DNA from 3 places in the Gordonibacter sp. RACS_AR49 genome. Region 1 is predicted to be linked to each of the others. Evidence: predicted binding sites of a transcription regulator. Region 1 holds the regulator's gene; each other region holds the start of a gene.
The links. Region 1 encodes LexA, which represses DNA repair genes until DNA is damaged. Its sites were predicted from a motif close to CNAACANNTGTTNG; they were not measured.
Positions count from the first base shown of each region.

Region 2: the regulator LexA is predicted to act here: its motif matches at 4,074-4,087, upstream of LB310_RS00440 (tryptophan transporter).
Region 3: the regulator LexA is predicted to act here: its motif matches at 5,755-5,768, upstream of ruvC (crossover junction endodeoxyribonuclease RuvC).

Region 1 is NZ_JAIUDM010000013.1:1,675-11,358, reverse strand. It holds gene rny (ribonuclease Y) at 1-316, shown strand, start outside; gene LB310_RS14615 (ATP-binding protein) at 329-1,414, shown strand; gene LB310_RS14610 (stage V sporulation protein S) at 1,614-1,943, shown strand; gene miaB (tRNA (N6-isopentenyl adenosine(37)-C2)-methylthiotransferase MiaB) at 1,952-3,349, shown strand; gene miaA (tRNA (adenosine(37)-N6)-dimethylallyltransferase MiaA) at 3,339-4,274, shown strand; gene hflX (GTPase HflX) at 4,466-5,785, shown strand; gene lexA (transcriptional repressor LexA) at 5,988-6,626, opposite strand; gene LB310_RS14585 (ATP-binding cassette domain-containing protein) at 7,435-8,943, shown strand; gene nrdR (transcriptional regulator NrdR) at 9,105-9,551, shown strand; gene dut (dUTP diphosphatase) at 9,551-9,684, shown strand, end outside.
Region 2 is NZ_JAIUDM010000001.1:99,916-109,599, reverse strand. It holds gene LB310_RS00455 (hypothetical protein) at 1-785, opposite strand, end outside; gene LB310_RS00450 (MDR family MFS transporter) at 906-2,909, opposite strand; gene LB310_RS00445 (TetR family transcriptional regulator) at 3,123-3,767, shown strand; gene LB310_RS00440 (tryptophan transporter) at 4,327-4,953, shown strand; gene LB310_RS00435 (energy-coupling factor ABC transporter ATP-binding protein) at 5,025-5,864, shown strand; gene LB310_RS00430 (energy-coupling factor ABC transporter ATP-binding protein) at 5,861-6,718, shown strand; gene LB310_RS00425 (energy-coupling factor transporter transmembrane protein EcfT) at 6,715-7,485, shown strand; gene LB310_RS00420 (carboxymuconolactone decarboxylase family protein) at 7,919-8,227, shown strand; gene LB310_RS00415 (deoxyribonuclease IV) at 8,421-9,260, shown strand; gene LB310_RS00410 (deoxyribonuclease IV) at 9,322-9,684, shown strand, end outside.
Region 3 is NZ_JAIUDM010000009.1:47,453-57,136, reverse strand. It holds gene LB310_RS12875 (LuxR C-terminal-related transcriptional regulator) at 1-1,123, opposite strand, end outside; gene LB310_RS12870 (Bcr/CflA family efflux MFS transporter) at 1,338-2,663, opposite strand; gene LB310_RS12865 (hypothetical protein) at 2,911-3,384, opposite strand; gene ruvB (Holliday junction branch migration DNA helicase RuvB) at 3,473-4,540, opposite strand; gene ruvA (Holliday junction branch migration protein RuvA) at 4,611-5,210, opposite strand; gene ruvC (crossover junction endodeoxyribonuclease RuvC) at 5,207-5,737, opposite strand; gene LB310_RS12845 (YebC/PmpR family DNA-binding transcriptional regulator) at 5,899-6,699, opposite strand; gene bfr (bacterioferritin) at 7,005-7,469, shown strand; gene LB310_RS12835 (hypothetical protein) at 7,593-7,733, opposite strand; gene LB310_RS12830 (LamG-like jellyroll fold domain-containing protein) at 7,978-9,684, shown strand, end outside.

The DNA of each region.
Region 1 (9,684 bases):
CGCCGTGCTCGTGCAGGCCGCCGACGCCGTGTCGGCCGCCCGCCCCGGCGCCCGCAAGGAGACGCTCGACGCCTACATCAAGCGCCTCGAGAAGCTCGAGGAGATCGCGAACTCCTACAAGGGCGTGGAGCGCACCTACGCTATCCAGGCCGGTCGCGAAGTGCGCGTGATGGTGGAGCCCGAGGTGGTGGACGAGGCCGCCACGACCGTGCTCGCCCACGACATCGCGCACCGCATAGAGAACGAGATGCAGTACCCCGGCCAGGTGAAGGTCGTGGTCATCCGCGAGAGCCGCGCGGTCGGCGTCGCGAAGTAAGGCGACCCCGGCATGGCCGACGGCTCGCTGGAAGCCTTCATAGAGAACGTCAGCGGCGACAGCCATCTCCGGGTCGAGGCAGACCTCGGGGATGGTTTCGTCCGTTTGAGGAGCGCGGAGGCCGAGCGGCGGCAAGCCGCCCACGACATCCGCTCCACGGAGGACATCGTCATCGAGATGCTGCGCAACGCGCGCGACGCCCATGCCAAGAGCGTGTTCGCGGCCGTGTCCCGCGAGGGCGGCCGCCGGCGCATCGTCATGGTGGACGACGGCGACGGCGTTCCGCCCGCTCTGCACGAGCGGGTGTTCGAGCCGCGCGTCACCTCCAAGCTCGATACCATGCACTTGGACAAGTGGGGCGTGCACGGCCGCGGCATGGCCCTGTACTCCATCGCCGTGAACGCCGAGACGGCGCGCATAGCCGCCTCGGATGCAGGTCTGGGTTCCTCGTTCGTCGTGGAGACAGACCTGGCACGCGTGGGGGAGAAGGCCGACCAGTCCAGCTTTCCCGTCTTCGAGCGCACCGACGCGGGGACCGTGGCCGTGCGGGGGCCGAAGAACATTCTGCGCACCGTGTGCGAGTTCGCTCTCGAGTGCCGCCGCGACTGCACCGTCTACCTGGGCTCCGTGACCGACGTCGTGGCCACGCTCTACGCGTTCGGCCTCTCGTCGCTCACGGCGGCATCGCGCGCGTTCGGGCATGCCGACGAGCTGCCCGTGTGCAAGCGCCTGGCCCTCGCCGCAGACCCGGCGGAGCTCGCGGGCATAGCCGGGTCGCTGGGGCTCGCCCTGTCCGAGCGTTCGGCGCGCCGCGTGCTGGACGGCGAGATAGCGCCGCTGTCCCCTCTGCTCGACCGCGTGCGCATCGACAACGACGCTCCCGAGCCTGCAGCCCCGCGCACCGTCGCACCGTCCGCCTCCGAAGACGCGCGGGGTCTCAAGCTGGCCCGCGAGGATCTGGACGACTTCGCGGGCCAGGTGGCCGCCGCCTACCGCGACGTCGCGCAACGCTACTACTTGGAGCCCGACGTGCAGCCCGAGGTGCGCGTGGGCAAGGACGGCATCCGCATCCATATCCCCGTGAGCATGCTCCGCTAAGTTCCGCATAAGCTGCGCCGCCTGGTCGGCGAACGGCCATATCCGCAGGTTGCACGCCATACCATTAATAGCTAGAATAACGGTACCGTGAAAAAGCGGCGCGCGGGCGCCGCACGCATATTGAACGCACGCCAAACGCACGAGCAACGTACTCAAACGACGAAGGATATGCATGACCGCACCCGAGCACAAGCCGGACATCGGCTGCCTGAAGGTTTCATCGAAATCGTCGCCCGCTTCCGTGGCCGGAGCCATCGCCGGCATGGTGAAGGACGGCGTCGGCGTGGAGATACAGGCCGTCGGGGCCGGAGCGGTGAACCAAGCCGTGAAGGCCATCGCCATCTCGCGCGGTTTCCTGTCGCCCGTGGGCATCGAGATCGCCTGCGTGCCCTCCTTTGCGGACATCGTTATCGACGGCGAGTACCGCACGGCCATTCGCTTCGCAGTCGAACCGCGCTACACGCGCGGCGTCTCCATGCCCGCTGCCGGCGGGGAAGCGGAAGCCGCCCCGTCCGCCCCTGCGCACTGAGGATCGCCATGCACACGCATACCCCGTTCACGAACCTCGCGTTCTGTATCCGCACGTTCGGCTGCCAGATGAACAAACACGATTCCGAGCGCGTCGCCGGCATGCTCGAAGGCCTGGGCGCGCTGCCCGTCGATGCCATCGAGGATGCCGACCTCGTTGTGTTCATGACGTGCTGCGTGCGCGAAGCCGCCGACACGCGCCTCTACGGTCAGGTGGCCTCGCTCAAGAATACTCCGCTGCGCGCCGGCACCCCGCTGTCCAAGCGCGTCGTGGCCGTGGGCGGCTGCATCGGGCAGCGCGACGGGCAGAAGCTCGTCGATGAGCTGCCGCACCTGGACGTGGTGTTCGGCACACACAACCTGGGCTCGCTTCCGCGACTGCTGGAAGAGGCGCTCGACGAGGGGGGCCATCACGTGGAGGTGCTCGACGCCGGTTCGTCGTTTGCCTCGGAGCTGCCGACGGCGCGCGAGCACGCGTGGGCCGCTTGGCTTCCCATCGCGCAGGGTTGCAACAACTTCTGCTCGTACTGCATCGTGCCCTACGTGCGCGGCCGAGAGAAGTCGCGCCCGCTCGAGGATATCGTAGCCGAGGCGGAGGGCTACGTGGCCGCCGGCGTGAAGGAGATCACCCTTCTGGGCCAGAACGTGAACTCCTACGGCCGCGACCTGTACGGCTCGCCCCGCTTCGCGGCCGTGCTCGATGCGCTCGACGCCACGGGCATCGAGCGCCTGCGCTTCGCGACGAGCCATCCGAAGGACCTCACCGACGAGGTCATCGGCAGGTTCGGCACGCTGCGCTCGCTCATGCCGGCGCTGCACCTGCCCGTGCAGTCCGGCTCCGATGCCGTGCTCGCCGCCATGAACCGCCGCTACACGCGCGCCCATTACCTGGAGCTCGTGCGCAAGCTGCGCGAGGCACTGCCGGAGATCGCGCTCTCCACCGACATCATCGTGGGGTTCCCCGGCGAGACGGCGAAGGACTTCGAGGACACGTACCGCCTTGTGGACGAGGTGGGCTACCACCAGGTGTTCACGTTCATCTACTCCAAGCGCGAGGGCACGCCTGCCGCCTCGGTCGACGATCCCACGCCACGCGACGTGATCCAGGGGCGGTTCGACCGTCTGGTCGATCTCGTGCAGAAGCGGGCCTTCGAGGCGAACCAGGTCGACCTGGGGAGCACGGTTGACGTGCTGGTGGAGGGCGCTTCCAAGCGCGATGCGGGCCTGCTCGCGGGCAAGAGCCCGAAGAACCAGACCGTGCATGCGCCGCTGCCCGAAGGCGCCTCGATCGAGGAGCTGGCCGGTACCACGGTGCGCGTGCGCATCGACGAGGCGAAGACGTGGTACCTGGCAGGCGAGGTGGCGGGCGTTGCCGTGCCGCCCGCGGAGGCGGCGGATGGGCGCTGACCCCGTCGTCTGCATCGTCGGCCCCACAGCCTCGGGCAAGTCCGCCCTTGCGCAGGCCGTCGCCCTCGCGCTCGATGGCGAGGTGGTGAGCGCCGATTCCATGCAGGTGTACCGCGGCATGGACATCGGCACGGGCAAGCTCGCCCCCGACGAGCGGCTTGTGCCCCACCACGGCCTCGACCTCGCCGACCCCGGCGAGCCGTACTCGGCGGCCCTCTTCCAGGAATACGCCCGCGCCTGCTTCGAGGACATCGCCGCGCGCGGGAGGCGCGCCGTGCTGTGCGGCGGCACCGGCCTGTACGTGCGCGCGGCCATCGACGCCTACGAGTTCCCGAAGGGGGAGCAAACGGGCAATCCTGTGCGCGAGCATTACAACCGCCTTGCCGGCGAGCAAGGCGCCGACGCCCTGTGGGAGCTGCTGCGCGAGCGCGATCCCGCGAGCGCCGCCATCGTGCCCGCCGCCGACGTCAAGCGCGTCGTGCGCGCCTTCGAGCTGTTGGAGGACGGCACAAGCCTGGCCGAGCAGCGCGCGAAGCTGGCGAGCATCCCACAGCTGGTACCGGCATGCTTCATAGGGCTGTCCGTGGATCCGGCGGCGCTCAACGCGCGCATCGACGCGCGCGTCGACGCCATGTTCGACGCCGGGCTCGTGGACGAGGTGGCGCATTTGCTGCAAAGCGGATTCCGGGACGGCATCACGGCTCCCCAGGCTATCGGGTACAAGGAGGTCGTCGCCGCCCTCGACGGGGAGACGACGATGGAGGAAGCTGCGACGCGCATCAAGACGGCCACGCACCGCTACGCGAAGCGGCAGCGCACTTGGTTCCGCAAGGACCGGCGCATCCGCTGGATAGATGCAACCGACCCTGACCCCGCGGCCCAGGCAGCCGAGGCGCTGTCCTTGGTGGGAGGCGTCGTTGCCTGAGCGTTTCCGCAGCAGGGCGAGCTTGTGGTATGATACGGTTCTGCAGGTCGACCCTGCCGAGCCTTCAAGATCGGAGCACCTATCATGCAGACAGCACACGCGTTTCTCTAGCGGTTGCGACCGCTCCCGACTGTCTCCGCACGCCGCCATCCGCACCGGCGTGTCCCTTCTTGCTTCGAAAGGTTGACTCCATGTCTGAATTTGAATCCGTAATCACGCGGGGCGCGACCCCCGTTTCCGAAGAGCGCCGCGAGAAGGCCGTGCTGGTGGGCGTCGACCGCCCCGGCGCCTCCTGGCCGCTGGCCTCGTCGCTTGCCGAGCTCGAGCGTCTCGTGGACACGGCGGGCGCCGACGTTGCGGCCGTCACCACGCAAAAGCTCGACGCGCCGAACCCGCGCACGTTCGTCGGCTCGGGCAAGGCCGAGGAGGTTGCCGAGCTGGCACGCGCCCACGCGGCCGATCTCGTGGTGTTCGACGACGAGCTCACGCCCTCGCAGCAGTCGAACCTCGAGAAGGTAGTCGGCAAGGAAGTGAAGGTCATCGACCGCACGGCGCTCATCCTCGACATCTTCGCGCTGCATGCCACCAGCAAGGAGGGCCGCCTGCAGGTGCGGCTCGCCCAGAACGAGTACCTGCTGCCGCGTTTGCGCGGCATGTGGGCCCACTTGGCCTCGAACCGCATGGGCGGCGGCGTGGGCTCGCGCTTCGGCGAGGGCGAGAGCCAGCTCGAGGTCGACCGTCGCATGGTGCGCAAGCGCATCACGTCCATCAAGCGCGAGCTCAAGCACCTGGCCGAGGTACGCGCCATCCAGCGCGAGAGCCGCTACGAGAGCGGCATGTTCAAAGTGGCGCTGGCCGGTTACACGAACGCCGGAAAGTCGAGCCTGCTCAACCGCTTGACGAACGCGGACGTGCTGGCCTACGACAAGCTGTTCGCCACGCTGGACTCCACTACGCGCAAGTTCGAGCTGCCCGAAGGGCGCGAGATCACCGTCACCGACACGGTCGGGTTCATCCAGAAGCTGCCGACCACGCTCATCGAGGCGTTCAAGTCCACGCTCGACGAGATCACGGGAGCCGATCTCGTGCTGCATGTGGTGGATGCGTCGTCGGACGAGTACGAGGCGCAGATCGCTGCGGTGGAGGACGTGCTCGGGCAGATCGAAGCTCAAGACTTGCTTCGCGTGCTCGTATTCAACAAATGCGACCTGCTCGACAAGGAACATTTCGATGCTCTCAAGGCGCGTCATCCACAGGCCCAATTCGTATCGGCGGCAACAGGGGAGGGCATAAGCGAGCTTGTCGGGCATATCGCCCGTGTCGCCTCGGCGCAGGACGAGCATCTCGCCATAGTGATTCCCTACAACCGGGGAGATCTCGTCTCCCTCGCGCACGAGCGTTGCCATATCCTGTCGGAAAAGCACGAGGAGGACGGTACGCACCTCGTCATGTTGGCTGCTCCGTCCTTTGCCGGCCTGTTTCGCCCCTACGTGGCGGAGAAGGACCGTTAGGCACGTCCCTTTCAGAAAGCTGCAAACTACTTGATTAGAGTAACTCTAACCAAGTAGTTTGCGACCGGATGACGCGATCTCGGATCACCGGTCGGTCTCGGGACGAACGAGCGCCCCACATCCCAAGGCCGGCGTTTCTCCTGCAGGGGCCGTAATCCAACAGGGCGTCTCGCTCCTTCGGCAGGGCCCCGCAAGGCGTCGCCTACAGGCGACGGAACACCGCCACTACCTTGCCCGCGATGGAACAGTCGGTGGTGATGATGGGCTCCATCGCGGAGTTCTCCGGCTGCAGGCGGATATGGTCGGATTCCTTGTAGAAGCGCTTGACCGTCGCGCCGTCGTCGATGATGGCCACGACGATGTCGCCGTTGTTGGCGACGGGTTGTTCTTTCACCACCACGTAGTCGCCGTCGTTGATGCCCGCCTCGATCATCGATTCGCCCCGTACCGACAGCAGGAACGACGGTGCATCGCCCACGATGTCGGTGGGAAGCGAGATGGTGTCGGTGATGTTCTCCTCGGCGAGGATGGGGGAGCCGGCCGCCACATTGCCCACGAGCGGCACGTTCACCACCTTGTTGAAGCTGGGCTTGATGACGTTGGAAGTGCTCTCTGCATCGCCAAGCGGATAGGTGAGCGCGATGGAACGCGACTTGAGGGGATCGCGCTTGATGAGCCCCTTGTCCTCGAGTGCTTTGAGGTGCACGTGGACTGTCGAGGGGGAGGAAAGGCCCAAGCTTTGGCAGACCTCGCGCACCGTGGGACCGTAGCCCTTCTCGCGGATGCACTCCTCGATGCAGTCGAGCACCGCCTTCTGGCGTTTCGTCACTTTGTCGGACATGCCCCGTTCCTTTCCCTTGAACGAACAAATGTTTTAATTACGTATTGACATGAACTTTTGTTCGTTCTATTATATATGCGAACAAAGGTTCTACGCAAGGCCTAGGAGGCAGAAAGATGAAGAATTTCGAGATGCGGTGCCCCTTCGATGGCACGTCGGCCCTGCAGCCGGAGTTCAACCGTGTATCCGCAGCCGGGGCTATCATCGAGTTTCCAGGGAGCGGTTCCCAAGGTGCTTGCGCGCCGCTGCAGCATTCGCACGCGCGTCAGGTACCGTCTGCTGCGTGCCGTGCTCGCAGACTTGGCGCTACGGAGATGGCGCGGGTTCTTCGTCATGGCAGTGCGGCAGGTCGCGCTTACGGCCGTGTGAGGCCGTGGCAAGGCGCTCTTGCCGGATGCGTCTTCTCCGTTTTCGCCTTCCTCAGCATTTTCATCAGCTTCTAGCGACCTCGGAACGCCCTTGGATGCTGCATTTCTGTGACTGCGCGGCATCCTCGCCACCATGGCGCTGCCGTTCCATCGCCTTTTCACCCCGCAGGACCCTTCCTCCTTGCAGATCCGTGTGGTAGACTGCCTTTGAACCGAAATCCCAGACAGGCTGCTGTGAATGCGGCCTTCGAGAAGGAGACAAGGAACATGAAGTTCTAACGAAAGCCTTCGGGCACCCGCCAGGTCATGCAAGCTCCGCACCGGGTGCGCTTTCGTTGCTGTTCCTTGATGTTCCTATCCCTAGCCTCGCCGTCTCGTCGGCGCCAGGTTGCCAGCGCGAAAAGCATTGAATCCGGTGCCTCTCGAAGGGAGGCCCTTCCATGTTCGTTTCAGCCCGCCATCTTACCTATACCTACGACGGCGCCGATGCCTTGGCGCTCGATGACGCATCCGCCGTGTTCGCGCCCGGCTGGACCGGCGTGGTCGGCCCGAACGGAGCCGGCAAGAGCACGTTGCTCAAGATCGTATGCGGGATGCTCGAGCCCCAGAAAGGAAGCGTTTCTCCGCAGGTCGCAGGATCGTTCTGCGCCCAGTCGACCGATGTCGCGCCAACGGGGCTCGAGGAGTTCTCCTACGACTACCGCCCCGAGGCCGTGCGCCTGCGTTACCTGCTCGGCATCGACGACGCATGGCTATGGCGCTACGACACCCTGTCGCATGGCGAGCGCAAGCGTATCCAGATAGCATGCGCCCTCGCAGCCGATCCTGTGCTGCTTGCGCTCGACGAGCCCACAAACCACCTCGACGCCGAAACCCGCGAATTGGTGGCGCGTGCGCTTGTCGAGTATCGCGGGACGGGCCTTCTCGTCTCGCACGACCGCGCGTTGCTCGACGGGCTGGTGAGCTCGTGCGTGTTCGTGGATCGAGGGCGTGCTGTCACCGTGCCCGGCACGTACTCTCAGGCGAAGGAGCAGCAAGACCTACGCCGCCAGACTGCCGTAGAGGAGCGGTCCCATGCCCGTCGCGAACTGGCGCGCCTCAAGACGGAGAGCAATCGTCGAGACGGGGTGGCGGCGCGTTCGGCTGCACGGCGTTCGGCTCGGCATCTCGACCGGCACGACCATGACGGGCGCGCGAAGATCAAGCTGGCCATCTATTCCGGCCAGGATGGCAAGACCGGACGGCTCTCGTCGCAGATGGGGAAGAAGGTCGAGCGTGCAGAGAAGCGCATGGCCGAGGTTCGCGTCGCCAAGGTGTACGAGGGTGCGCTCGACCTGGAAGCCGAGCCCGCTGCGCGCACGGTGCTCGTCCGATGCGAGGCCGGGTCCCTGACGCTGGGCGAGGGGCGCATGCTGCACCATCCGCAGCTGTACGTGGGCAACACCGACCGCATCGGCCTGGTGGGCAGGAACGGTGCAGGCAAATCGACGCTGCTTGCCGAAGTGCTGCGGCAAATGCCGGAAGAGGGCATGGTGTACGTCCCGCAAGAGATAGGAAGTGACCGGGCGCGCGCCCTTCTCGCCTCGGTGAAGGCTCTCGCGCCGGCAGAGCGCGGGCGCCTGCTCTCCATTGTCGCCCGGCTCGATTCGCCGCCGGCACGCATCTTGGAGGGAGACGACTTGAGCCCCGGCGAGGTGCGCAAGCTCCTGTTGGCGCAGGGCCTGACAGGACGACCGCATCTCATCGTCATGGACGAGCCGACGAACCACCTGGATATACGCTCTGTCGAAGCCTTGCAGGACGTGCTGGCCGATTGTCCCTGCGCCCTGATGCTCGTGTCCCACGACGAGCGCTTCCTCGACGCGCTCACCGCAACACGATGGGTGTTCGACGTTGGCCGTGCCGAAGGGGGAGGGCTCGGCGACACCCATGTAAGGGTGGAGCTTTGACCTTTTCCCCGTGGTCGAACACCGGTGAAGCCGAGATCCATACCCACTTCGGACCACCTCCTTTCCGCAGGGGGCGGTTTTTTTGCAGGGATCGACAATGCGGATTGAAGCACAATATCTTGTATGCTAGGCTGATCCAAAATCGAGCAAAGGAGCCTTTCATGCGCTGTCCTTCCTGCGGAAACCCTGAATCAAAAGTGGTGGACTCGCGCCCTTCCGAGGATGGCACGGCTATCCGGCGCCGACGCGAATGCCTTGATTGCGGCCGTCGATTCACCACCTACGAGCGCTTGGGCGAGAACCCGCTCATCGTTATCAAGGCGGATGGGTCCTCCGAAGCCTATGACCGCCAGAAGCTCATGCGCGGCCTGCTCATTGCCTGCGGGAAGCGGCCTATCTCACCCGAGCAGATAGCGTCGCTCGTCGATAGTATTGAAACCGAGCTTCGCAACGCCTCCTGCAACGAGATCAGGTCAAAGGAACTTGGCGATATGGTTCTCGTGCGTCTGGCGAAGCTCGACGATGTTGCCTACGTGCGGTTCGCGAGCGTCTACAAGGACTTCCAAAACGTAGAGGAATTCGCAGCCGCCCTCGAGGGGCTGCGCTGATGGATCGCCTCGCGATTCCCCTCAAGGCGCTCGATGCCGAACTTCCGGTGCCTGCCTGCGCCTACGCAGGCGATGCTGCCGTCGACTTGCGCTCGACGATCGACGAGACGCTGCAGCCGTTCGAGCGCAAGCT
Region 2 (9,684 bases), on a different contig from region 1:
GAGCCGCTGCGGGAGAACGTGCCGCCCGCGATGACGCCGCTGCTCATGATCTCGCCGTTGAACGTTCCGCCTGCGATGGTTCCGAAGTTGCTTATCTCCAAGTTGAACGTGCCGCCCGAAATGGTGCAGGACTTGTTCTTGTCGGAGTCGAATCGCGCGTTGCCGTTCTGCACGTAAGCGTTGAACACGCCTTCGCCCTCGATGGTCCCGCTCGTTTGGACGGGAACGTTGAACGTGCCGCCGCCGATCGTCCCGGAGTTGTCCACGCTGTTGTTGTTGCCGCCGTCTTCGAACACGCCGCTCGAAACCACCGCGCCTTCGCTGTTGGTCACGTAGTCGTCGAACGTGCCGCCGGCAATCTTCCCGTGGTTGTGCGCGGATTCGTGGAACGTGCCGCCTTCGATGGTGCCGTAGTTGTTGACGGGCATATTGAACGTGCCGCCCTGGATGACGCCGCCCGCTTCGTTGTGCACGGTGGAACCGTTTCCCTTGGATCCGTTGACGAAGATGCCGTCTACTATGATACCGCTGTTCCAGATGCGGTTCTCGCCTGAAACGTCGAACGCGTGGCCTGTGAACGCGAACGCGTATCCCGCTTCGAGCACGAGCTCGCCGTCGTCGTACGTCCAGCCATCGCCTGACGTGCTCACCGGCGCGCCGTCGTCGCCGACCTCGATCGTGACGGGAGTGGGCGTTGCGCCTCTTTCGTCGGCGAACGTGACGCTCGGAGCGAGCGCGCAGGCGAGCGTCGTCAGCAGGGCTAGGGCGAGCAGGCGTTTCCTCATGGGGACCCCCTTCGAGAGCGTTGACCCTCGAATGCTAGCATGGGGAAGGGGCCCATCGATTTCCGGATCGAACCCGGCCGCTTTCGCTGCGAAATCGGCGCGATCGCCGTGCGCCGCCCGCTAGATGGACGACGCCACGGCCTCGTCGTCCGGCAGGGCTGCGGCTTCTTCGGCGCGCTCGAGCTTGGTCGGCCCCTGGCCCTCCCCGCTACCGGCGGCCAGCGCCTCGTCGCCGCGCTCGGCCAGGTACTGCTCCATGGAGTAGTGGGTGATGTCGGATCGGTTGATCACGCCCACCACCTGGCCGTCGTCGAGAACCGGCACCTTCTTCAGATGGTTCTCGCCCAGCACGCGGCACACCTCGGGAAGGTCGGCGTGCACGTCCACGCCTATGATGCCCTTCGCGCCGATGCTCAGCGCCTGCATGCCCATGAGCTCGTCGAGCTTGCGGGCGAAGTCCTTGTTGCCGCCGTCGGTGTCCACGGTCTGCATGATCATGACCACGGGGTCCATCATCATGGTGGAGCGCTTCGACAGGTAGCGCATGATGTCGCCGTCGGACACGAAGCCCACGGCCTTGCCCTCGGCGTTCACGAGCGGCGCCGCGGAGATGTGCTTGTCCACCAGCAGCTTCATGGCCTCGGCCACGGTGGCGTTCGACGGCAGGGTGAACACGTCGCGCTTCATGATGGACTCGAGCACCGTGCGCCGTGCATTGTCCTTGTCGAGCTCGGCAGTCTCGCCCGGCTTGTTCTTCACGAGAGCCACCACCATGACGAAGCCGATGAGGCACAGCACGCCTGCCAGGGCGAACGCCACGTCGATGCCGAAGATGCTGGCCTGCGTGGGAGTCATCACCCGCGCGCTCGCGTTCGTGGCGATGGTGGACGCCGAAACGATGATGGCCGTTCCCAGCGAGCCCGCCACCTGGCGGAACGTGTTGTTCACCGAGGTGCCGTGGTTCACCAGCTCGTTGTCGAGCGCGTTCATGCCCCAGGTGGTGATGGGCATGTTCACCAGCGACAGCGAGAACAGGCGCACCGTGTACAGCACGGTCAGCGTGATCAGGCCCGTTTCGGTTCCCAGGAACGCGAAGCAGAACGTGGTGAGCGTCAGCACGCCCATGCCTACGAGCGCCAGCACGCGCGGGCCGTGCTTGTCGAACAGGCGGCCGGCGATGGGGCCCATGGCGCCCATGATGATGGCGCCGGGCAGCAGCACGAGGCCCGACACGGTGGCCGAGTAGCCCATGAGCGACTGCAGGTAGATGGGCACGAGGATGCCGGCGGCAAGCAGGGCGCCCTGCACGAGCATGCCGATGATGGTGGCGATGAGGAACTTGCGGTTGGCCAGCACGCGCACCTGCAGCATGGGATGCTCCATCTTCAGCTGGCGGCGGAAGAAGAACACGAGCGCCACCACGCCCACGAGCGTGCCCGCGATGGCGTCGGCGCGCAGGCCGTACGAGCCGATGGTGGACAGGCCGTACAGGAGGCCGCCGAAGCCGAACGACGACAGGACGACGGACGGCACGTCGAGGCTGACGTCTTTGTTCGTCTCGCCGCCCTTCTCCAGCACGAACGCGCCGATGAGCACGACGACGGCCGACAGCACGGTGATGATATAGAACATGTCATGCCAGGTGTAGCGGTCGATGATCACGCCGGCGACCGTGGGGCCGATGGCCGGGCCGAACGCGATGACGATGCCGAACAGGCCCATGGCCGTGCCGCGCTTGTCCACGGGGAACGTCCACATGAGCACGGTCATCACGAGCGGCATGAGGATGCCGGCGCCTGCGGCCTGCACGAGGCGGCCGAGCAGCAGCACGGCGAAGCTCGGCCCCCAGCCGGCCAGCGCGCTGCCCGCAGTGAAGATGGCCATGGACACGAGGAAGAGCCGCTTGGTGGTGAAGCGGTCCGTCAAGAACGCCGTGATGGGAATCATGATGGCGTTGACCAGGGTGAATCCCGTGGTCAGCCACTGCGCCGTGGAAGCGTCGACGCTCATCTCGGCCATGACCGACGGCAGCGCGGGCGCCACCACCGTTTGGTTCAAGACGGTGACGAACGTGCCGAACACGAGCACGGCCAACATGATGATCTGCTTGCGCGACAAACCCATATGCCTGATTCCTTCCGCTAAGAGACGTGCTGCCGCGAACAAAGGCGCCCTCGAGCGGGCTTTCGCCCGTCCTCGAGAACGCCTTCATGTGCGGCTGAGGTAATTTACACCCAGTATAAATATTCATTCGGTAGATGAAAAGCGGCGCGGTCGAAACTTGTGGTACCCTGCATGAAAACGGCACATCATCGTCAACGGGAGGTTGCGCGCATCGTGGAACACGGTCGGGAGAACGCATCGCCGGAGGGGCTGCGGTACCGCAAGAAGCTCAAGGCGCGGCTTGCGGTGGAGCGCGCGGCGCTGGAGCTGGTCATCGAGCGCGGCTACGACGGCGTGACGGTGGAGGACATCTGCGCGCGGGCCGAGATATCCAAGAAAACGTTCTTCAACTACTTCCCCTCGAAGGCCTCGGTCATCATGGGACGCATGGACGCGTTCCCCGACGACGAGCGCCTGCTCGAGATACTGGCGGAGCATGACGAGGCGTGCTACCTCGATGTGCTCGTGGGGGTGGTGAGCACCACCGTGTCCGCGGGCGTGGACGACGAGATAGAGAGCCTGCGACGCGAGGCGCTGCGTTCCATGCCCCAGCTGTTCTTCCATGGCCAGCGCGATCTTCTGGCCGTGCAGCGCTCCATCGCCGCCGCCTTGCGCTCCTATCTGTGCGAGCGTCCCGAGCGCCGCATGTTGGCGGGCGGGTCGGTGGAGGAGGAGGCGCTCGTGGCGTCCTCCACGGCCATCGGCCTGGCGCGCACGCGCTCGATGCTGCATGTCTGCGGCGAGGCGGCGCCCACATCCTCCGAGACGCGCCGGCTGATAGCGACGTACCTTTCTGCGGGGGACGACACGGCGGGCTAGGGCGCGCTCCCGGCTCGCAGCCAACGGCTCAACGGTCCGCGATACTGCGGTCTGCGTTGAAAAAACGTGCATTTTCTCTTGACAGCATCCCGAAGCGTTGTGCTAAAGTATGCGCCACAACTTAATAGCTGAAACCGATGAGGCGAAAGTCAAGCCATCATGAGCACTCACAGAGAGCGGGCGCAGCTGGGATTCCCGCAGTAAGCTGGATGGTAAATGGTTCGCCGAGGGAAAGGGGAAAGGAAGGCATGGCGCGCACGGGGCCGAGCCGACCGAGTATCTGGACCGTGAGCCTGCGTTAAGGGCAGAACATGTGTTGGCATGTTCGTGAGAGGGTTCTGCATCGCAGAGTCAATAAAGGTGGCACCGCAGGTTACAACACCTGTCCTTTATCTCAAAGGACAGGTGTTTTTTTATGCGGCGCAGCGCGGCGGCAGCCGTGCGCACCTTTGGAGGCGAGGCGATGCGTTCCTCAACCGCGAAGCTCGTGCCGGCAAACGAAACGCCCCGGGAGGGGCAACGAACCGGCGGGAACTCCGCCAAGAAAGGATTGAGGAACATGGAACAGCAGATCAAGCGCGAGGTTGCTACGCAGACGGCCGCAGCGGGCAAGGCGGCAGCGCCGCGCAAGCGCGACGTGGCGGCGGCTCCCAAGAAGGCAGGGCTCTCCACGCAGGATCTCATCCTCATCGCCGTGCTGCTGGCGGCCGGTGCCGTGCTCAAGCTGACGGTGGGGTCGCTGCTCTCGTCGATGGGCATGAAGCCGAACTTCATCATCGCCATGTACTGCCTGGCCATCATCCTGACGCGCCCGAAGCTGGGCCAGTCGCTCGTCATCGGCCTTCTGGCGGGGCTCATCTGCCAGATTCCCCTGCTCAACGCCACGCCGCTTCTTAACATCCCCTCCGAGGTGCTCGGCGCGCTGGCCTGCGGCTTGCTCGTCAAGGTGCCCATGAGCATCGGCGGCAGGCTCGACCTCAACCCGCTCGTCAACACGTTCGTGTCCACGGTGGTGTCCGGAGGAACCTTCGCGCTGCTGTCCGTCTACATCAACGTCGTGTCCACGGGCGGCGACGTCATGGTGGCGCTGGCCACGTACGCGGCCATCGTGTTCGGCACGGCCACCTTCAACTGCATCCTCGTGCAGGTTCTGGCCATGCCGCTGAAGAAGGTTCTCAAGCGCTAGGGATTCCGCGGGCCTGCGGCCGCCCTCGCTGACTTGCTACGCCAACCTGCGATTCGGAAGAAAGACTCGACATGATAGAGATACGCGATTTCACGTTTCAGTACCGCGAAAGCGAGCGGCCCGCGGTGAGCGGCATCAGCCTTGCCATTCCGGACGGCGCGTTCGTCGGGATCACCGGCGCGGCCGGTTCGGGCAAGTCGACGCTCACCTATGCGCTCAACGGCATCATCCCGCACTGCTATCCGGGCGACTTCTACGGCTCGGTGACCGTGGACGGGCTCGACACCTGCGACGTCGCGCTCACCGATGTGTCGCGGCTGGTGGGCAGCGTCTGCCAGGACGTCGACAGCCAGTTCGTCACGTCGGTCGTGGAGGACGAGGTGCTCTACGGGCTGGAGAACTTCGGCGTGCCGAAGGGCGAGATCGAAGGGCGCGTCGCACAGGCCTTGGACGACATGGGCATCGCCGATTTGCGCGACCGTATGATCGCAACGCTCTCGGGCGGGCAGAAGCAGAAGGTGGCCATCGCGTCCGTCCTGGCGCTGAACCCGCGGGTGCTCGTGCTGGACGAGCCCACCGCCGAGCTCGATCCGGCCAGCTCGCAAGCGGTGTTCGACCTGCTGGCGCGCTATGCGCGCGAGCACGGCACCACCGTCGTGGTGGTGGAGCAGAAGATCGCGCTGTTGTCGCAGTACGCCGATATGCTGGTCATCGTCGACGAGGGGCGCATCCGCTTCGCCGACGAGCCCGCGAAGGTGCTGGAGCATTCGGACGAGCTCAAGCGGATCGGCGTCAACTGCCCGCGCTCGACCACGCTCATGAACCGCCTGCGCGCCGAGGGCCTGTACGGCGGCGCGTCCGTCCGCAACGTGCGCGAAGCGCGCGAGGCGTTGAAGGAGGTGCTCGCATGATCGAGTTCGACGACGTGCACGCGTCCTACGAGGCAACGCTGCCTATCCTCAAGGGCGTCAGCTTCACCATCCGCGACGGCGAGTTCGTCGCGTTCGTGGGCACGAACGGGGCGGGGAAGTCCACCACGATGCGCCTGGTGAACGGCTTGCTGAAGCCCGACGCCGGACGGGTGCTCGTCGACGGCGTGCCCACGACCGAGCTGCGCACGAGCGAGCTGGCCCGGCGCGTGGGCTTCCTGTTCCAGAATCCCGACCGCCAGATCTGCTGCAACACGGTGCGCGAGGAGCTGCTGTTCGGGTTCAAGGCGCTCGGACAGACGGGTCCCGAGGCCGACGCGCGCGTGGACGCCATCATCGAGGAGTTCGGCTTCGACGCGGACGACGACCCGTTCCTGCTGAACCGCGGCGCACGCCAGCTGCTGGCGCTCGCGTCCATCGTGGTGCTCGCGCCGCCGGTGGTGGTGCTCGACGAGCCCACCACGGGGCTCGACTTCCGCGAGTGCGAGAAGGTCATGGCCATCATCCGCCGCATCCACGAGCAGGGCGCCACGGTGATCATGGTGTGCCACGACATGGAGGTGGTGGCCGACTACGCCACGCGCTGTATCGTGATGAGCGGCGGCACGGTGGTGGACGACGCCCCCACGTTCGACGTGCTGCGCAACCGCGACACGCTCGAGTGCGCCTCGCTTGTTCCGCCGCAGATCGTGGACCTGTCGCTTGAACTGGCGCGCGACATGCCGCGGCTCGCCGAGACGGCCGTCGCCCGCGCCAACACGGTGGATGAGATGCTGGCCGCCGTCGTCGAAGAGGCTCGAACAACCCAAGACGTCGAAAGGAGCGTGTGCGCATGAGCTCGTTTCTCGAATACGTGCCCGGCACCAGCCTGCTGCATCGCATGAACCCCGTGGCCAAGCTGGCGGCGGCCGCGCTGTTCGCCGTCGCGTGCTTCTGCTCGAGCAACCTCGTGTTCTTGGCCGTGCTGCTGGCGGTCGGGTTCGCGCTGGCCGCGACGTGCGGCATGATGAGGCCCGCCATCGGCCTCGCGAAGGCGGTGTTCGCGTTCTCGCTGATCCTCGCCGTCGTCCAGATCCTCACGACGCCGAGCGGAGCGGTGCTGGCAGAGCTTCCGTGGGGCTACATCGGCACGGGCAGCCTGTTGGCGGCGCTCACCACGGTGGTGCGCCTCATGGCCGCGGCCATCCCGCTGTTCCTCGTGTTCTACGTCACGAAGATGAACGACATCACGAACGCCGTGGTGAAGGTGCTGCACGTGCCGTACAAGTACGCGTTCACGTTCACGTCCACGATCCATTTCATCCCCCTGTTCATGAACGACATGAAGGGCATTATGGAGGCGCAGACCGCGCGCGGCGTGGAGTTCGACGCGGGCGGCATCGTGCGGAAGGTGCGCCTGATGGTGCCGCTGTGCGTGCCGCTGCTCGTGTCGTCGGTCCGCAAGACCAACAGCGCCGCCATCGCCGCGGAGGTGCGCGGCTTCAACCTGCGCGGCGTGGCGAGCGGCTACAAGGAGTACCCGTTTGCGGGTTACGACGTGGCCGTGATGGCGGTCGCGGTCGCGCTGGTGGCTTGCGCCGTAACGCTGGGGATCGTGCTGTAACGGCTGCGAACGCGTCGGCCGCGCGCTCTCTCGCGCCGGGGCCCTAGGGCAGCGGCAGGGCAAGCGCGACGGCGATCGATGCGCCATGCGAGAAAGGGGCTCCAGAGAGGGAAGCGGCGGAAAGAGCCTCCGCCATCCTGTCAAGCACGCGGACTTTTCGGCCTGTCCTTATAGCCGCCCGACGCAACGGCGAACCGTTGGATGAAAAGGGGCAGACTGCGGAGATCGGCGGACCCCGGTCGGCCGACAAGACGGCGAGCCCGACGGGCACGGGGCGTCGTGCCGGCTCGTTGCCGTGCTCTCGGCTGATGCAGAGCCTTCGGGGGGATGACGGTTCGCCGCGCGCCGCGTCGCCGCAGCGTCCAGGGCCCTATACTGGTCACGGCGGAGGCAAACGGCGCCTTCGGGCGCTCCAGACGAAGGAGGCTGCGCTATGGCAAAAGGATTCGAGCTGTTCATGAACGAGGAGCCGGAGCTGGCGAAGGCGTACGGCGGCATGGTCATGCAGGTGGCGAAGTCGAGCGCGCTCGACCAGAAGACGCAGGAGCTGGCCTACCTGGCCGTGCTCTCCGCACTCGGCATGACGGGCGGTCTCGGGTTCCACGTGACCTCGCTCAAGAAGCTGGGCGCCACGCGCGAGGAGGTGCGCAGCGCGGTGCTCGTGGGCCTGCCCGCCGTCGGCATGACTGCCATCGAGGCGCTTGGAGCCGCGCTCGACGCCTACGACGCCGCGGAGGCGTAGGCGCCCGCCCGCCCTGGCCGCTGCCTCTCCGAAATCCCCTCTCCTCATATAGCCTGCCACGCTCGCCCGGCTGGTTGCACGGGGGCGCAACGGGCTGCTGACAGATGCGCGGCGGCGCGCCTTCCGCGTCGACCTGGCTGCGGGCGCACAGCTAGCATGGACGGCAATGCTCCCCATCGGAAAGGACGCTGCCATGCTCACCATCGGATGCCATCTCTCGGACAAGGACGGATACCTTGGCATGGCCAAGGCCGCCGTGTCCATCGGAGCCAACACGTTCCAGTTCTTCACGCGCAACCCGCGCGGCGGTGCGCAGAAGGCGCTCGACCCGCAGGATATCGCCGCGTTCGAGGACTATGCGCCCGAACACGGCATCGAGGTCATCCTGGGATATGCGCCCTACACGGCGAACCCGGCCAGCGCCGACCAGCGCGAGCACGATTTCACGATGATGGTGCTGGCCGAAGACCTCGCGCGCATGGCCGAGACGCCGCAAGCGATGTACACGCTGCAACCTGGCAGCGCGCTCGGCAAGCCGGTGGACGAAGCACTGGCAAGGGTTGCCGCAGCGCTGAACGACGTGATTACGCCGTCGCAGGAGACGCCCGTGCTCGTGCAGACCATGGCGGGCGAGGGCACGCAGGTGGGCAGCACGTTCGAGCAGCTGGCGCGTATCCTCGACCAGGTTAAGTTCGACGACCACGCGGGCGTGCTCTTCGACGCCTGCCGCGCGTGGGGCGCCGGCTACGACCTCGCCGGCGACCTCGACGGCGTGGTGGAGGAGTTCGACCGCGTCATCGGCCTCGACCGGTTGCGCGCCATCCACCTCAACGACTCGAAGGACGCTCTCGGCTCTCACAAGGACCGCCATGCGCCCATCGGCGAGGGCGAGATCGGCTTCGACGCCCTGGCGGCGCTCGCGAACCATCCGAAACTGCGCGACGTGCCGTTCTACCTGGAGGCGCCCGACGCGACGCTCAAGGAGTACGGCGAGGCCATAGAGAAGTTCCAGAAGGCCCGCGCCTCGGCCTGAGCTCGCCGCTCCATATGCTACTATAAGCGTCACGATTAAACCACCGGAAAGGATGCGGCCAATGTTCACCATCGGATGCCACCTCTCGAGCGCCAAAGGCTACCTCCACATGGCGAAGGACGCCGTATCCATCGATGCCAACACATTCCAGTTCTTCACGCGCAACCCGCGCGGCGGGCGGGCGAAGGCCATCGACCCGAAGGACGTGGCGGCGTATGCGGCCTACGCGCCCGAGCACGGCATCGAGCGCATCCTGGCGCACGCGCCCTACACGCTGAACCCCGCCTCCGACAAGCAGCAGACGCGCGACTTCGCGCTCATGGTGCTGGCCGAGGACCTGGGGCGCATGGAGGAGACGCCGCACCAGCTGTACAACATGCATCCCGGCAGCGCCACCGGCCAGACGCACGAGGCGGCCATCGCG
Region 3 (9,684 bases), on a different contig from region 1:
TGCGGGTGAACGCCAGGCAGAACAGCACGAGCGACAGCGCGTACACGCAGACGAACAGCACGTTCACCGCCAGGGCGAAGTCGTAGGCCGCAAGCGGGCTAAGACCCGTGCCCACGACGTCGCCCGCGAGCATGGCGGCCAGCGTGGGCCCCACGCACAGGGCGTACACCTGGGTGGAGGGCAGCGAGCGCTCGCTCGCGTACACGGCGCAGGTGACGATGAGCAGCAGGTTCACTATCTCGAAGCCGAACAGCAGCATGCCCGACGCAAAGGGCGCGAACTGCACCCCCAGCAGCGTAGGCAACAAAAACGCACCAGTGACCAGCGGAAACAGTATCTGGTAGACGCGCAGCACCGCGAAGCCCGTCTCCGAGAGCAGCTCGATGAGCACCACCACCGCCACGGCCAGCGCCATGCCGGCCAGCACGGGCGGCGACGTGATGCCGCCGGGCACGGCGAAGAGGTGCGAGACCAGCTTCCACACGAAGCCGATGGCGCACGTGCAGAACACCGGCTTCCACAGCATGCGCACCGTGGCCGCGGCGGCCGTGCCCGTCATGCGCGGACGGGGGTCGGCGGGCACGATCTCCCGCAGGCAGCGGCCGAGCGACACGGCGGCCGCAGCGGGCAGGACGACCACGGAGCACAAGGCGCGCGCGGCGTCCGGCAAGAGCGCCAGCAGCACGCTGAGCGCAACCGAGAGCAGGGCCGAAAGCGGGATGAACACGGCCGTGCGCGATGCCCCCTCGGAGGCGAAGAACTGCTGCCACAGCACGTAGGACGAGCCCAGGGCCAGGCCCACCAGCACGCCGGCCGCCAGCGAGCCGGGCAGGACGGGCACGATACCGTTGGCCGCCAGGTAGTAGGCGGCCGAACCTGCGGCCAGCAGCACGCCCACCATCAGGGCGGATCGCGGCGGGAAGGGCATGCGCCGCCGCTCGTAGAGCACGGCGGCGCCCACGGCCGCCAGGGCGCACAGCTGATCGCTCAAGCTGAACAGGCGCTGGCCGGCGAAGCCGTCGGGCACCGCGAGGCCCGCGAACGTGATGGCCCACACGAACGCGAACCCCAGATGATGCCACCGCAGCGACCGCAGCAGCGTTTTCGCCTTCTCGACGGACAAGAACGATCCCCTCCCGTAGTTTCTCCCGGGAACATGGTAGCGTACCGCAGCCGCCCGGTGAAGGGCAGAGGGGAAAAGCCGGGCGCCGATCGCACCGGCGCGGCGAAGGCGGGGCAGCGCAGCCGGTGCACCCGCATCGGCATGGCCGGCCGGCGCACCCGCTTCCTGCCGCCACCCGGCCCGCATCCAACGGACCGCGGCCGCAGCGCGCCGGCTACCGGGCGCTCCCCTGCGCCGGGGAGGACGCGTCCAGGGAGCCCTGTCCGGGCCGGCCGCCCCGGACGGCCGGAGCCTCCTGCCCGGACGGCGCGGCGTCCTTGATGCCCGCGAGCGGGATACGGGACTTGAGCAGGGCGATCCAGCCGATGCCTGCAAAAGCCATGGACGCCACGATGAGCACGCCGATGCCCTGCACGTAGCTCGACCACGGCAGCACCGCCAGCAGCATGCCCACGTAGCCGATGGCGGTATGGGCGAAGTTGATGAGCGACGACGCCGCGCCCGTGTCGCCCTCCTGCTGGGATAGCAGGATGTTCGTGCTGTAGGGGCGGATGCAGGCCTCCGTGAGGGCGAACACGAGGAACGTGAGGCAGAACAGCACGGGCGAGAGCTCGCCTGCCAGCAGCATGGCCACGCCCGAGAGCGCAGCCGCGGCCAGCAGGATGCCGGTGAAGCGGCGCGCGCTCACGTAGCGGGAGGCCTTGAGCCAGATGAAGGGACCGGCGGCGGTGAGCAGCGCCGCCACGGCGAAGAACACGCTGTACTCCAGCTCGCTTAGTCCGAAGAACGAGATGTACACGTAGGAGCCCACGGCGATGTAGGCCATGAACGGCAGGTTGTACAGGCCCACGATGGCCAGGAACGAGGAGAAGCCCTTGTTCCTGGCCACAGCGCCCAGCTGCCCGATGCTGCCGAGCACGGTGCCGCGGTAGCGCTCCTCCTGCGGCAGCGTCTCCTCGAACAGCACGGCGAGCGCGCAGCAGAACACGCCCACGGCGCCCAGGGCGCAGAACGTCATGCGCCAGTCGAACACCTGCAGGATGAGGGCGCCCACCACCGGCGACAGCACGGGCCCCACCACGAACATGACCTGCACGATAGACAGGATGGCCTCGCGCTTCTCGGCCTTGAACGCATCCTTGACCACGGCGGTGGCAACCGCGCTCACGGCGCCCGCGCCCAGCGCCTGCACGACGCGGAACGCGATGAGCATCTCGATGTCGAGCGCGAGCGCGCAGAGCCCGCTTGCGGAGGTGTAGGTCACCACGCCGGCCAGCAGCACAGGGCGGCGGCCGTAGCGGTCGCTCAACGGGCCGAACACGAGCAGGCCCACGGCGAAGAACAGGAAGTAGCCCACGAGCGTGAGGTTCACGGTGCCCGCCGTGGTGCCGAAGGCCTCCGTCATGTGGGGAACGGCAGGGGTGTACATGTCGAGCGAGAGGGGCGTCACCAAGCTGGCGGTGACGAGGAGGACGACAAGTCCCAAGGGTCCGAGCTTTCCTTGGGGCCGGACGAGCCATTGCTGCATCTTCTGTTTCATGGTGAGTTTTCCTTCTAGGTTCCGAAGGCGACCCGTAACGGGATTACGAGGCGATTACTCTAGCGGAACGAAACCAGATGAGGACGCGATCCTTCGATCATCACAGAGTCACCATGATCTAACAAATCACGGTTCGAAGGGGTTCCGCGGATGCTGGCGGCATCCGGCGCGGGGCGCACGGAGGGCAGGCGCCGCCAGCACCCGGGCAGGGCCGCGGGGAGCCCACCGCGCAGGAGACGGGCCTGCGTCACTCGCCCGGGCGCTCCGGCGCCTCGACGGCGGGCGAGCGCGGATCGTCGGCCGAGGCGATGTCGACGATGGCGGGCTCGGGGGCGTCGTCCAGCAGGCCCGCCATCTCGGCCGGGTCGTCGGGCAGTTCGAGCCCGTAGGCGTCGGCCAGGGCGCGCGCCTGCTCCAGCCGCAGGTCGGCGACGGCGTCCTCGCCTGCCTCGCGCAGGTAGGCCGACGCCAGCATGAGGCTGCGCGCCACGTACTCGGTGACGCGCGGGTCGGTGCCCGACACCTGCAGGATGCCGGCCATGGACTCCGGCGCGAGCGACAGCAGCGTGGCGCCGTCGATGTCCACGGCGTCGCCCACGGCGTTCTCCAGCATGTCGGCCGCGGCCTTCGGGTCGTGCTCGTCGCGTGCCTTGAACCAGCTGCGCCGCAGTATCTCGGCGAACTGCAGGAAGATGCGCATGAGGTAGTCCTGTTCGAGCATGGGGCTCGTCCTTTCGTCGCAGGTCGAAAACGGTTGGCGGGAAGCGCCGGGGGCCCGCGGCGTTGGCGCCGACCCCCCCCCGGTTGGCTCAGGCAGGCGGGAGGGCGATACCCAGGTGCTCGTAGGCGCGCGGCGTGGCCTGGCGGCCCTTCGGGGTGCGCACCATGAGGCCCTGCTGCATGAGGAAGGGCTCGTAGACGTCCTCGAGGGAGTCCGGGTCCTCCGAGAGCGCCGAGGCGAGCGTCGAGAGCCCCACGGGCCGGCCGCCGAACTGAACGGCTAGAAGCTCCAGGATGCGGTTGTCCACGGCATCCAGGCCGAGCGCGTCCACCTCGAAGAAGCTTAGGGCCTGCGCGGCCACGTCCTCGTCGATCGTGCCGTCGCCGCGCACCTGCGCCCAGTCGCGCACACGTTTGAGCAGGCGGTTCGCCAGACGCGGCGTGCCACGGCTACGCCGCGCGATCTCCAGCGCGCCGTCCTCGGCTATGTCCACCCCGAGGATCGCCGCAGAGCGGCACACGATGGAGCCCAGCTCCTCGGGCGTGTAGTATGCCAGCCGGAACACCATGCCGAAGCGGTCGCGCAAGGGCCCGGTGAGCAGCCCCGTGCGCGTCGTGGCGCCGATGAGCGTGAAGTGCGGCAGGTCGAGCCTGATGGAGCGCGCGGCCGGCCCCTTCCCCACCACGATGTCCAGCGCGAAGTCCTCGAGCGCGGGGTAGAGAACCTCCTCCACCATGCGGTTCAGGCGGTGTATCTCGTCGATGAACAGCACGTCGCCTTCCTCGAGGTTCGTGAGGATGGCGGCCAGGTCGCCCGTGCGCTCGATGGCGGGGCCGCTCGTGGTGCGGATGCTGGCGCCCAGCTCGTTGGCCACCACGGTGGCGAGCGTGGTCTTGCCCAGGCCCGGGGGGCCCGAGAACAGGATGTGGTCGACCACGTCGCCGCGCGCCCGCGCCGCCTCGATGAGGATGGCGAGCGATTCCTTCACCTTCGTCTGGCCCAGGTAGTCGCCCAATCGCTTCGGGCGCAGGCTGCGGTCGAGGACGAGGTCGTCCTCCGTGAGCTCGGCCGTCACGGCACGCGGCGGCACCGACGCCGCGTCTGCGCCGTCGGCCACGTAGCCCAGGCCCTCTATCTCGATGTCGTCGTGCGCCATAACCGCCTAACTTCGCAAGCCGTCCCGTCCGTCGCTTCGCCTACCAAGGTACCACACGCGCCCGCGCGCGTCAGCGCTCGGTTCCCAACCGTTTGAGGGCGTACTGGAGAACGGCGCTGTCAGAGACGCCCTCCGGCGCGCCCTTCAAGGCCAGGTCGGCCTCGGCCGCCGTGAACCCCATGGACAGCAGCGCCTCGTGCGCGCCGCGCAGCTGCTCGGCGGCGCGGGCGGCGGGCGCCTCCCCCTCGTCGAACAGGCTCGCGAGCCCCTGGTCGAGGGACCCCTTCAACTCCAGGATGATGCGCGAGGCCGTCTTCTTCCCCACGCCCGGTATCTTCGACACGGCCGCCACGTCCTGCGCGGCGATGGCCGCGACGAGCGCCTGCGGCGTGAACACCGACAACGCCGCCAAGGCCACTTTAGGGCCGACGCCGCCCACGCCGATGAGGCGCTCGAACAGCGCCTTCTCCTCCACCGTCATGAACCCGTACAGGGCGATGGCGTCGTCGCGCACCTGCAGGTACGTGTGCACCTCCACGGACGCGCCCGCCTCGGGCAGCTTCGACAGGCTGGCCTGCGACATGCCCACGGCATAGCCCACCCCGTTCACGTCGATGAACGCGGCAGCGGCGGTCTTGCCCGCCAGCCTTCCCTTCAAGAACGCGATCATCGCGCGCCTCCTCCCGATGCGGCCGCGGCGGTCGCCGCCGCGAAGCCCTCGTGGGTCGTGTAGCAGATGGCGGCCGCCAGCGCGTCGGCCGCATGGTCGGGGCTCGGCACCGCCTCGAGCGCCAGCAGCTGGCGCACCATGTACTGCACCTGCTCCTTGTCCGCCGAGCCGGCGCCCACCACGGCCAGCTTGATCTGGCTGGGCGAGAACTCGCCCACCGGCAGGTCGCCCTCGGCGCACGCCACGAGCGCCGCGCCGCGCGCCTGGCCGGTGGCGAAGGCGCTCTGCGCGTTCGCACCGAACCACACCGTCTCGATGCCCACGCACGTGGGCGCGAACCGCCTGATGACGGCCGCCATCTGCTCGTGTATCTTGCCCAGGCGCCGCGCGAGCGGCGCCTGGGCCGGCGTGGAGATGCAGCCGTAGGCCACGCACGCCAGCCGCGGCCCGCTTTGCGCCACCACGCCCCAGCCCGTGTTCGCCAGGCCCGGGTCGATGCCGAGTATCGTCCGTTCGGTGCGCGCCATCCGTTCCCTTCGGTTCGCAAACGTTTGTTCGCGCTATCCTACCACAAAAAAGACGCGCCGGGAGCGCGTCTTTCAAGTAATCCATCGTTCGCCGACCACGCCTCGCGGCAGGGCGCGAAAGGGCGCCGATCGGTTTCGGCGGTCGTCAGGCTGCCGGAGCCCTACTCGTCGAGCGCCTCGGCGATCTCGTCGGTGATGTCCATGGTGTGGTAGACGTTCTGCAGGTCCTCGAGCTCCTCCAGCTTGTCCACCAGGCGCATGACCTTCTTCGCGTCGGACACGCTCACCTGGGTGGGCGTGGTGGGAATCATGGTGAGCTCGGCGCCCTTCGTCTCGGTGCCGGCCTCTTCCAGCGCCTTCTTCACGGCCATGAGGTCGGTGGGGCCGGTGTAGATGATCCACTCGTCCTCGGCGTCCTCGTAGTCGTCGCCGCCGGCCTCGGCCACGGCGAGCATGAACTCCTCCTCGTCGGCCGCGGCGCCGTTCGGCTTCACGGGGTTCTTCTTGTCGCCCGTCTCGACCTCCTTGGGAACCATGATCTGGCCCTTGCGCTCGAACTGGAACGCCACGGAGCCGGAGGTGCCCAGGGAGCCGCCCGCGTGCGAGAACGCGCTGCGCACGTCGGCCGCGGTGCGGTTGCGGTTGTCGGTCAGCGCCTCGCAGTACACGGCGATGCCGGCCGGGCCGTAGCCCTCGTAGACGACCTCCTCGTAGTTCGCGGCATCCTTGCCGGAGCCGAACGCCTTGTCGATGGCGGTCTTGATCTTGTCCTTCGGCAGGGAGTAGCCCTTGGCCTTCTCGATGGCGGCCGCCAGCGACGCGTTGTTCTCGGGGTTCGGGTCGCCGCCCTCTTTCGCGGCCACCGTGATGATGCGCGACAGCTTGGAGAACAAGGCCGAGCGCTTCGCGTCCTGCGCCGCCTTGCGGTGTTTCGTTGTAGCCCACTTAGAATGCCCAGACATATACTTCCCTTCCACAGAGCACTATCGGCCAAACATTCTAGCACATCCGTCAAATACCCTGCTCGCTTATCGCACGGTCTTCAAAAAACGGCCTGCGACGGCCCGGCCGGGCCAGTCGGGCCGGACGGCCGGGTGTCCAGGCGCGGGCTCGCACGGGGCGAGTTGACGGACGTGCGACGGCGTGCCTACGGTACCGTGACCGAGCCGCCGATTCAGCAGCACGCCCCTACAATGGCTGGAAGACGAGGGACGCCGGCGTCCGGCGGGTCCTCCCTGACCGCCCGTCAACCAAAAGGAGCACTGCCATGAAAGGAAATCCTGAACTCATCGACACGCTGAACGACCTGCTTGCCAGCGAGCTGGCCGCCATCAACCAGTACATGGTGCACGCGGAAATGGCCGAAGACTGGGGCTACGAGCGCCTGAGCAAGAACTTCAAGACGCGCTCGATCACCGAGATGACGCATGCGGAGCGCCTCATCGAGCGCATCCTGTTCCTGGAGGGCACGCCCATCGTGTCGAACCTGGACGACATCCACATCGGCGCCACCATCCCCCAGCAGGTGGACAACGACCACGCCTCAGAGCTCACCGCCATCAAGATGTACAACGAGGCCATCGTGCAGGCCGGCAACGTGCTGGACTACGCCACGCGCGACATCCTCGAGGCCATCCTGCGCGACGAGGACAAGCACCTCGACGAGCTGGAGGAGCTGCAGGACCAGATCGAGCAGATGACGCTGCCCACGTTCCTGTCCACGCAGAACTAACCGCACCGCCCGCCCGCTCGCGCACGCGCAGACGGGTGCGGAATGCGCCGCACGACCGCCCCTCTCCCTCGGGCGAATCCCCGCACGTCCAGGCGCGCCCGACCGCCTGGACGAGATCGGGGGCTATGGCAAGAAAGCGGCCTCGTTCGAAGCCGCTTTCTTGGGTTGTGCTGGAAAACCGCCTGGTGGCAAACCGCGGGAAGCGACCTTCTCGCCGAGCATCGTGCCACCGACCTGATTCTTGTCCATGATGTTTTCGATCATGGTTGATCTGCCTGCGGGCAGCCGAGGTCCAAACGCGCCCCGGCCTGCCGCCGCCCAGGCCCGCCGCCAGCCTTTTCGCACCAGGAGGCTTGAGCGAATCCTTACCTGATCCTTTCACTCGCGTGACCTCCCCCTTGCCGGGGCCTTACCTTGCGCGCCTACGATAGAGCGCACCGACGCCCGGCGGACTTCGCGCATGCGGAGCCACGGCGACGCATCTCGCGCAGTCGACCGAAAGGACATCATGGATTCCCAGCTCTCCTCGATCTACGACCACGGCACGTTCGGCGTATCGCGCCGCACGTTCGTGAAACTGGCCGCCGCCTGCGGGGTGACGGCCATGGGCGGCATGCTCGCATTCCCCGGCCAGCACGCCGACGCGGCCTTCACCGAGCCCGAAGACCCCAGCTGGCCCGAGCTCCCCGCCGGCAAAGTGCGCTTCACGGTGCACAGCGACACTCATTTCACCTGCTGCGACGTGGAGAAGAAGCTGCCGTTCGCCTTCGAGACCATCTACCAGGCCGTACCCGACTGCGCCGCGCACGTCTTCGCGGGCGACTCGGTGAACACCGGCACGACCGCCGAGTTCGACGCGCTTTTGGCGGGAGCGAACGCCGCCATCAGGAAGCCGGCCCTGTTCGTCATGGGCAACCACGAGTTCGGCGTAGGCGGCAGCCCCCTCGAGGGCAACGCCGTGACGAACTTCAAGTACTTCCTCTCGCACTTGACCTGCGCGGATGCCTATCAGAAACCAGGCGGCGCCTTCGAGGGCAAGCTGAACGTCCATACCGAAATAGGCGGCTACCACGTGATCGCCGCCAGCTGCGGGCGGGGCTACTGGTACGGCGACACCACCTATGACGACGACGGCACGACGCCCATCACCATCCTCGATTGGATGAAGCGCGAGATCGCCGCCGCCGCAGCCGACGACCCCACGGGCACCAAGCCCATCTTCTTCATGACGCACCATCCCTTCCCCGACACCGTCTGGTACTCCCCCACGTCGTTCAACGCCGGCTGGATCGGCGATTACGGCTCTGTGGACGACCGCAATTCCAAAGCGTTCTACAACGAGCTCAAGGCGAAGTACCCGCAGCTCGTCCACTTCTCCGGGCACACGCACATCCCCGAGGAGGACCCGCGCTCCATCTTCCAGGACGTCGACGGGTTCACGCTCGTGCAGACGGCCACCTTCGGCGATAGCTTCTGGATGCGCGGCGGCAAGGATGCCGACGGCTACGACGAGAACGGCGGCACGGGCGGACACCCGTCCGACGGCTACGATGCAAGCCAGTGCCTGCTGGTCGAGGTGGACGCCGCCAACGGACACGAGGTCACCATCCGGCGCATGGACTTCCGCCAGGGAGCCTATCTGGGAACCCCCTGGACGTTCAAGGTGTCCGACAAGTCCACCTGGACGTACACGCACGCCGCCATGGAGGCGCGCAGCCTTCCCCCGATTCTGGAGGAGGGCGCGGCCGTGCGCATACCGGCCGACTCCATCACGCAAACCGGGGCGTCGTTCGCCATCGCCGCCGACAAGATCAGGCCCGACACGTCGGGACTGTCCGACGACGTGGTGATGAGCTATCGCATCGTGGTGCTGGACGCCCAGGGGGCCGAGGTGTACAACGCCTGCTACATGTCCGACTACTACAACGCCCCCGCCAACCAGCCCGCCGAGTTCGTGCGCCCGCTGTTCGGCGCCGCGCTCGCCCCCGAAAGCCCCTACAGCCTGAAAGCCTACGCGCGCAACCCCTGGGAGAAGGAAACGCTCATCGGCGAGGTTATCTTCACCACCGCCGGAGGCGAGGCCGTCCCGGCAACGCCGCTGTTGTCCGTCGACTTCTCGCAAGGGTCCGCCGCCGACCTCTCCGAGACGCCGCATGTCCTGACTCCGTTCGGCAGCCCTGCGTTCGAGACCGTGGAGGAATTCGGCCGCCAGGTG